Regions from separate parts of the Mesorhizobium sp. WSM4807 genome, predicted to be linked through region 2. Evidence: riboswitches for the same ligand, from Rfam matches in the RefSeq annotation. Region 2 holds a riboswitch; the other holds the start of a gene.

Region 1 (4,483 bases), on a different contig from region 2:
CCGACTCCAGATCGTCGGCGGTGCCGACGATGTTATAGGCGATGATGTGCGGCAGGTGCGAGACGATGGCCAGCGTCATGTCGTGATGCTGGGGATCCATCGTATCGATGTTTGAGCCGCAACGGCGCCAGAATTCCGAGAGCTTTTCCAAGGCGGCCGGATCGGTGCCGGGCAACGGCGTGAAGATGCACCAGCGGTTTTCGAACAGTTCGGCAAAGCCGGCGTCCGGGCCCGACTTTTCAGTGCCGGCCAGCGGGTGGCCGGGAATGAAATGCACACCAGCAGGCACATGCGGCTGCATCTGCGCGATGACCGACGCCTTGGTCGAGCCGACATCGGTGAGGATGGCGCCCTGCTTCAGCGCCGGTGCGATTTCCTCGGCGACCTCGCCCGAAGAGCCGACCGGCACCGAAACGATCACCAGGTCGGCATCGCCGACCGCCTCTTTCGCGTCCATCGCGTAGGAGGAGCCGAGGCCGAGTTCCCGCGCCCGCGCCAGGGTCGTTTCGCTGCGCGTCGAGATGGCGACGTGACCGGCTAGGCCTTCGCGATGGATTACGCGGGCCAGCGACGAGCCGATCAGGCCGATGCCGACCAGCGCGATCTTTTCGAACATCGGTGATGTCATGGTCTTCTAGCTTTTCAGAAATGTCGCGAGGGCGGCGACAACGCCACGATTGGCCTCTTCGGTGCCGATGCTCATGCGCAGTGCATTGGGGAAGCCGTAGCCGGAAACGCGCCGCAATATATAGCCGCGCGCGGAGAGGTAATCGTCCGCAGCTGCCGCCGAATGTTTTTTGTCCTCGGGAAAGTGGATGAGGACGAAATTGCCGACGCTCGGCGTCACCCGCAGTCCGAGCTTGGTCAACTCCTCGCTCACCCATCGCAGCCAGGTGTCGTTATGAGCCACGCTGCGCTCGACATGGGTGCGGTCGCGGATCGCGGCAATGCCGGCCTCAATCGCCGTCGCGTTGACGTTGAAGGGACCTCGCACGCGGTTGATCGCGTCGATGATATGCATCGGCGCGTACATCCAGCCGATCCGCGCACCGCCGAGGCCGAGCTTGGAGAAGGTGCGGGTCATAACCACGTTTTCCGCGCCAGCCACCAGCTCGACGCCGGCTTCATAATCATTGCGGCGGACATATTCGGCATAGGCTGCATCCAGCACCAGAAGCACGTTTCGAGGCAGGCTGGCATGCAGGCGGCGCACCTCCTGGAACGGCAAATAGGTGCCGGTCGGGTTGTTGGGATTGGCGAGGAAGATGATCCTGGTACGCGGCGTCACCGCAGCGAGGATCGCATCGACGTCGGCGCGCTCATTGGTTTCCTTGACCGACACCGGGACAGCACCTGCCGACTGGATGTAGATCTTGTAGACCATGAAGGCGTGTTCGGTGATCACAGCTTCATCGCCGGGCGCGAGATAGGTCTGCGCAAGCAGGCCGAGAATCTCGTCGGAACCATTGGAACAGACGATGTTCGCCGGGTTGAGGCCATGCACCTCGGCGATCGCCTCCCGTAGGCGCCTGGCGGTGCCGTCGGGATATATGTCGAGTTTGGCCGCGACGTCGCGCGCGGCTTCTATCGCCTTCGGCGAGGGGCCAAGCGGGTTCTCGTTCGACGACAGTTTGTGGACCTTGGCAACGCCGGCCGGCGCCGTGCTTTTGCCCGGCACATACGCTTCGATGTCCATGATCCCCGCGCGGGGCGTTGGACGTGCCCGATCCGATGCCTGGTTCATATTGCAAAAATCCGTCGAAAACGCTTCCACCCGGGAAGCCGCAGCGGAAATACAAGCCGTGGCCTGGAATGTCGAGAGGCGGCGATCATGGGTGAGCGACTGGCATGGGTGAACGACTGGCCGTTGACGCCGAGACGCTCCGGTCCTAGAAGAAAGGCGAAATCCCGTGGTGATTTGGCCGGTCGGCTTGCAGCCACGTTAAACAACTCGCTAAAGGGCCGTTTGCATCCTGTAACCGGCTTTGCGAAGGCGATGTCGGTTTTCTTGTTGTCCGTAGCCGGCCGGACAATCGCATCGACCCGAAAATCGGTATCGACTTTCGGAAAGCGCGATGGGTTAATGTAAGAGGATGCGATGGTCGCGCTGCGCACTAAAAGAACCAACAACGAGGCCGACGAGCCGTCGAGCCCGGTGTTGCGTTTCGGTGCCGACAAGCCGCTCAAGCTCGATGCCGGCACGCTGCTGTCACCGTTCCAGATCGCCTACAAGACTTACGGCACCCTCAACGACGCCCGCTCCAACGCCATCCTCGTCTGCCATGCACTGACCGGCGACCAGCATGTCGCCAGCACCAATCCAGTGACCGGCAAGCCGGGCTGGTGGGAAGTGCTGATTGGCCCCGGCAAGATCATCGACACCAGCCGCTTCTTCGTCATCTGCTCAAACGTCATCGGCGGCTGCCTCGGCTCGACCGGCCCCGCCTCGACCAATCCAGCCACCGGCAAGCCCTACGGGCTCGACCTGCCGATCATCACCATACGCGACATGGTGCGGGCGCAGTTGATGCTGGTCGATCATTTCGGCATCGAAAAACTGTTCTCGGTGCTCGGCGGCTCGATGGGCGGCATGCAGGTGCTGCAATGGGCGTCGAGCTATCCGGAGCGCGTTTTCTCGGCGCTGCCGATCGCCACTGGCGCGCGCCATTCCTCGCAGAACATCGCCTTCCATGAGGTCGGCCGGCAAGCGGTGATGGCCGATCCGGACTGGCATGGCGGCAAATATTTCGAGCAAGGCAAGCGCCCGGAAAAGGGACTGGCTGTGGCGCGCATGGCCGCTCACATCACTTATCTGTCGGAGGCGGCCCTGCACCGGAAGTTTGGCCGCAACCTGCAGGACCGTGAAGCGCTCACCTTCGGTTTTGACGCCGACTTCCAGATTGAGAGCTATCTGCGCCATCAGGGCATGACCTTCGTCGACCGCTTCGACGCCAACTCCTATCTCTACATGACCCGGGCGATGGACTATTTCGACCTCGCCGCCGATCATGGCGGCCGGCTGGCCGACGCCTTTGCCGGCACCAGAACCCGTTTCTGCCTGGTCTCCTTCACCAGCGACTGGCTGTTCCCGACCGAGGAGAGCCGCTCGGTCGTTCACGCGCTGAACGCGGCCGGCGCCTCGGTGTCCTTCGTCGAGATCGAGACCGATCGCGGCCACGACGCCTTCCTGCTCGACGAGCCGGAGCTGTTTGCCGCCATCAACGGCTTCATCGCCTCGGCGGCTCGCGCCAGGGGGCTCAGCGCATGATCCCTGAAGATTGCAGGCTTTCCGGACCGGCATCTTTCGCCATGCATCAGCGCATGACCCCGAAAAGTTGCAGATTTTTCGGACCGGGATCATGTGCCAGGCAACGCATGGCCCCGAAAAGTTGCAGACTTTTCGGATCAAGGTCATGCGCCAAGCAAAAGCCACGATCATGAGTGTCAACCACGCCCAGCGCGTCGACCTCGAAGTTGTCGCCGATCTCATCCCGCCCCAGTCGCGGGTGCTGGACGTCGGCTCCGGTGATGGCCTGCTGCTCGAATTGCTGCAGGCGACGAAGCAGGTCGACGGCCGTGGGATGGAACTGTCGCAGCGCGGCGTCAACGAATGCGTGGCGCGCGGCCTGTCCGTCATCCAGGGCGACGCCGACAAGGACCTCAAATTCTATCCCGACAAGGGTTTTGATTTCGTCGTCCTGTCGCAGACCTTGCAGGCGACCCGCAACCCGAAGCTGGTGCTCGACGAGTTGCTTAGGATCGGCAAGCACGCCATCGTCTCCTTCCCCAATTTCGGCCACTGGCGGGTGCGCCTTTCGCTGTTCGTCGAAGGGCGGATGCCGGTGACCAAGGACCTGCCCTATTCCTGGTACGACACGCCCAACATCCATTTCTGCACCATCCGCGACTTCGTCAATCTCTGCGAAGAGCTCGGCGCAACGGTAGAAAAGGCAACCGCGCTCGACGCCAATGGCCAGAAAATCGGCCTGTCGATGCCTTGGTGGTTCTGGAATTTCTTTGGCCAGCAAGCGGTGTTCCTGCTGAAGCGATAACGGCCGTCGCATATGGCGCGCGGCCGGCAAGAGTCCGGAGACCATCTGCGACTGTTCGCCATTCATCGACCAAGTCTAGCTAGCGATCAAGCTCCGGAAAATACGGATCGGAGAAAAACTGGCGGCCGCGCTCGCCTTGCAAACAGTCGACCGGCGTTGCCGCATCGACCCGGAGTGTCGCGGGAGCGGCCCTGGGACCGGCAACACCGCTGACCTCCAGGACCAGCTTGCGGCGTATGGCGGTCACGAATTCGGAAGCGGCATAGACCGGCAGCACGAAGGAACCTGGCCCGCCGGTAACGCACTCGGCATAGTACCGGTCGAGATGGCTAAAGCTGGGCGACGGGCTGATCAGGATCGGCAGGCCGTTGACGACGATGTCCTTTGCCACCGCGGCGTCGCGTGTCGTGGTGACGGGCATCCCGGTATTG
Region 2 (4,483 bases):
TCATCCGACTGGTTGTCGATGGTCACCTGGTAGCCCCAGACATAGCGGTTCTCCGACGGGTCGGAGCGATCTTCCAGATAGAACGGCCTGACCTGTACTTCGATGTTGCGCGTAACGGCGCTGTACATAGACTACTCCACAATATGTAGACGGAACTCTCGACGGTCTCCGCAGCTTGGTCAACGGGGTGCTTCCCGTCGCTGCCCGCCTGCTTTGCGCGCAGGTGCCGAAGAACAATGTCATTTAAGTGACACATGACAATGATGGTGTGCAGGGCCGGGCGACTCAGCATCCTGTCGAACTGTTGAAACGGCTTTCATGCGGCCGGTTTTTTTCTGGAGTGACCAGATATCGATGGAATTGACAGTCACAGCCGCCTTGCTTTCCACAGCCCTGCTTCTTGTCAATCTCGCCAGCATCCTGCTCGCTTCGTTGAAGCTGAATCGGCCTGGCAGGATCACGCCGGCAGCTGGCAAGGCGCCGCCGGTGTCGATCGTCGTGCCGTCGCGCGGCGTCGAACCGTTTGCCGAGGAAACGCTCGAGCGCGCCTTCTCTCTCGACTGGCCGCGCTATGAGCTCATCTTCTGCGTCGCCCATGCCGATGACCCGGTGGTCGGGCCGATCACCGACGCGATCGCCCGCTTTCCAGCCGTGACGGCCCGGCTGCTCGTCGGCGACGACCGCATCAGCGGCAATCCGAAACTCAACAATTGCGTGAAGGGCTGGGAGGCAGCGCGCCACCGCTGGGTCATCCTTGCCGATTCCAACGTCCTGATGTCGAGGGACTATGTCCAGCATCTGATGGCGGCATGGCGGCCGGACACTGGCCTTGTCTGCTCGACGCCGATCGGCTCGCGGCCGGACGGGTTCTGGGCGGAGGTCGAATGCGCTTTCCTCAACACGCTGCAGGCGCGCTGGCAATATACCGGCGAGGCGCTCGGCCTCGGTTTCGCCCAGGGCAAGAGCATGTTGTGGAACAAGCCCATGCTCGACGCCAATGGCGGCATCCGTGCGCTTGCCGCCGAGATTGCCGAGGATGCCGCCGCGACCAAGCTGGTCAACGGGCTTGGACTGCGCGTCAATCTCGTCGCCTCGCCCTTCGAGCAGCCGCTCGGTTTGCGCACATTTGGCGAAATCTGGTCGCGTCAGGCCCGCTGGGCACGCCTGCGCCGCGTCACCTTCCCCCTGTTCTTCGCGCCCGAGATCCTGATCGGAGCGGCGCCGCCGCTGGTGCTTGCGCTGGTTGCTGCAGCAGGCGCCGGCTTCAGCCTGTCGGCAACCGCCGTTGCCGTGCTGGTAGTCGCCTATCTCCCGGAATGCGCTCTCGCCTCGGCCAAGGGCTGGCACCTGTCGCTGCGCATGATCCCGGCGATGGTTGCGCGGGACGTGATGCTTCCCGCCATCTGGGTGCGCGGCTGGCTCAGCGGTGCCGTCGACTGGCGCGGCAACACGATGACCATCCGCACCAGCGCCGGTGCGGAATTGGAAGAGACTCCGTCGGGCGCCTGACCGCGCTTGGCTTGACGATTCGAGCGAAGCTGTTCGGCGCGTATCCCTATCTGGCGGCTTTCAGTGCCTGCTCGATGTCTTCGAGCAGGTCGTCTGTGTCCTCCAGGCCGACGGACAGCCTGAGCGTGCCTGGCCCGATGCCGAGTTCGGCACGCGCCTCATCGCTCAGATTCTTGTGCGTCGTCGTCGCCGGATGAGTGATCAGGCTCTTGGCATCGCCGAGATTGTTAGAGATCAGCACGATATCGAGCGCGTTCTGGAAGGTGAAAGCCGCCTGTTTGCCGCCCTTGACGTCGAGGCAGATCAGCGTCGAGCCGCCCGACATCTGCTTCTTGACGACCGCCGCTTGCGGGTGATCGGCGCGGCCGGGATAGATGACGCGGGCGATCTCCGGCTGCTCGGCGAGGAAGTCCGCGATCCGGCCGGCACTTTCCGTCTGCTGGCGCACGCGCAGCGGCAGGGTTTCCAGGCCTTTCAGCAGCGTCCAGGCATTGAACGGCGACAGGCTGGGACCGGTGTGGCGGAAATAGTCGTGCAGGTTCTCGTCGATCCACTTCTTGTCCGACAGGATGACGCCGCCGAGACAGCGCCCCTGGCCGTCGATGTGCTTGGTCGCCGAATAGACGACGATATGGGCGCCGAGCTGCAACGGCTTCTGCTGTAAGGGCGTGGCAAAGACGTTGTCGACGATCAGCCGCGCTCCGATCGAATTGGCAAGTGAGACGACGGCTGCGATGTCGACGACTTCCAGCGTCGGATTGGTCGGGCTTTCAAGGAAGAACAGCTTTGTGTTGGGCCTGACCGCCTTTTCCCAATTGGAGATTTCGGTGCCGTCGACCAGCGTCGCCTCGATGCCGTATTTCGGCGCCAGCGTTTCGACCACCCAGCGGCAGGAGCCGAACAGCGCGCGCGCCGCCACGATGTGGTCGCCGGCCTTGGCGCTGCACAGCAACGCCGCTGTGACCGCCGCCATGCCGGATGCGGTGGCGCGGGCATCTTCGGCACCTTCCAGCGCGCACATGCGCTTCTCGAACATGTCGACCGTCGGATTGGCATAGCGCGAATAGATGAAGCCCGGTTCCTCGCCCTTGAAGCGGGCTTCCGCCGCCTGCGCCGTGTCGTAGACATAGCCTTGCGTGAGATACATCGCCTCGGAGGTTTCGCCGAAGCCGGAACGCAGCGTTCCTGCATGCACGAGGGCGGTCTGAGGCTTCCAGTTGCGCTTGTTGCTCGTCATCACCTTGTTCCAAACACCAAAAATGGTCCAAACACAAAAAAACCGGCCGCGAAAGTCGCAACCGGTCCATACGGCCTTTCGGCCCGACGGTCCTTTAGCGACTTGTTTAACGTGGCTGCAAGCCGACCGGCCAAATCACCACGGGATAATGACCCTTTAGACCTGCACCGCGCTTGCGTCAATTGCCGGCATGATTAAGAGGTTGTACCAGCAGGTTCCGTGGCAAGGACCTGCAACAAAACGAGACCTCGCCCGGCCTTCGAGCGGAGCCAGACTTTGCGGCAGACAGGCATTCTTCCCGATCAGGACATTTCCGCGCTGTTCCAGTCGGGCGCTCTGAAATCGCCGCGCGCGCTTGATGCCGACCAGGTCCAGCCGGCCAGCCTCGACCTCAGGCTTGGCGACAAGGCCTGGCGGGTGCGCGCCTCCTTCCTTCCCGGCCCCAACCACAGGGTTGCTGAAAAACTCGACCGTCTGAAGCTGCACGAAATCAATCTCGCTGATGGTGCGGTGCTGGAGACGGGCTGCGTCTATATCGTGCCGCTGCTCGAGAGCCTGGCGCTTCCGGCAAGCATTTCCGCCTCCGCCAACCCGAAGAGCTCGACCGGACGGCTCGACATCTTCACCCGCGTGATGACCGATCGTGGCCACGAGTTCGACAAGATCGCTGCCGGCTACAACGGCCCGCTCTATCTGGAAGTCAGCCCGCGCACCTTTCCGATCGTTGTCCGCGCCGGCTCGCGGCTGTCTCAGGTCAGGTTCCGCACCGGCAATGCGCTTTTGTCGGAAAGCGAGCTGCACGAATTGCACCGTGCCGAGACGCTCGTCGCCACCGAGCCGCCGAATATTTCCGGCGGCGGTATTGCGCTGTCGATCGACCTCGATGGCGACAAGGACGGGCTGGTCGGCTACCGCGGCAAGCACCACACCGGCCTGGTCGATGTCGACAAGCGCGCGGCACAGGATGTCGTCGATTTCTGGGATCCGCTCTACAAGAGCGGCGCCGGCGAACTGGTGCTCGATCCGGACGAATTTTATATCCTCGTCAGCCAGGAAGCGGTGCATGTGCCGCCGCTCTACGCCGCCGAGATGACGCCCTTCGATCCGCTGGTTGGCGAATTCCGTGTTCACTATGCCGGTTTCTTCGATCCGGGCTTCGGCCATTCGTCGGCCGGCGGCACCGGCAGCAGGGCGGTGCTCGAAGTGCGCAGCCACGAAGTGCCGTTCATCCTCGACCACGGCCAGATCGTCGGGCGGCTGGTCTACGAGCACATGCTGAAGCGGCCGCAGGCGCTCTACGGCACTGATCTCGGCTCGCACTACCAGGCACAGGGCCTGAAACTGTCCAAGCATTTCCGCGCCGCGCGCTGATCGCCGATCAAATCAGACTGTGCTTGCCTGACCTTGTGGGCCGTGCTTGGTTGTGCCCAGCCGTTAAGGTGGTTGGAACCAAGGGAACAAGAAATGCAGATTTCAAGATGGATCGCATCGACAGCAGCAGCTGCCATGCTGGTGGTGGCTGCCGGGTCCTTGTCGGCGCAAGCACAGGAAAAGTTGAAGATCGCCACCGAAGGCGCTTATCCGCCGTTCAACACCATCACCGCGGATGGCAAGCTCGTCGGCTTCGACATCGACATTGCCAATGCGCTTTGCGCTCAGATGGAGGTCGAATGCGAACTTGTCACGCAGGACTGGGACGGCATGATCCCAGCGCTCCAGGCCAGAAAATTCGACGCC

Evidence for each region. Region 2 has a riboswitch for S-adenosylmethionine ahead of AC0L3N_RS31040 (O-succinylhomoserine sulfhydrylase). Riboswitches for the same ligand answer to the same signal wherever they lie in the genome.
Region 1: linked by a shared signal. The riboswitch ahead of metX (homoserine O-acetyltransferase MetX) and the one ahead of AC0L3N_RS31040 (O-succinylhomoserine sulfhydrylase) in region 2 are both predicted to bind S-adenosylmethionine.

The regions. Positions count from the first base shown of each region.
Region 1 is NZ_JBVVQY010000005.1:55,425-59,907, forward strand. Features, by position in the region: gene AC0L3N_RS08045 (prephenate/arogenate dehydrogenase family protein) at 1-628, opposite strand, end outside; gene hisC (histidinol-phosphate transaminase) at 635-1,744, opposite strand; SAM riboswitch at 1,901-1,978, shown strand; gene metX (homoserine O-acetyltransferase MetX) at 2,099-3,268, shown strand; gene metW (methionine biosynthesis protein MetW) at 3,438-4,052, shown strand; gene AC0L3N_RS08065 (DUF1194 domain-containing protein) at 4,132-4,483, opposite strand, start outside.
Region 2 is NZ_JBVVQY010000043.1:697-5,179, reverse strand. Features, by position in the region: gene apaG (Co2+/Mg2+ efflux protein ApaG) at 1-128, opposite strand, end outside; gene AC0L3N_RS31045 (ceramide glucosyltransferase) at 355-1,509, shown strand; gene AC0L3N_RS31040 (O-succinylhomoserine sulfhydrylase) at 1,556-2,746, opposite strand; SAM riboswitch at 2,821-2,898, opposite strand; gene AC0L3N_RS31035 (2'-deoxycytidine 5'-triphosphate deaminase) at 3,023-4,117, shown strand; gene AC0L3N_RS31030 (ABC transporter substrate-binding protein) at 4,211-4,483, shown strand, end outside.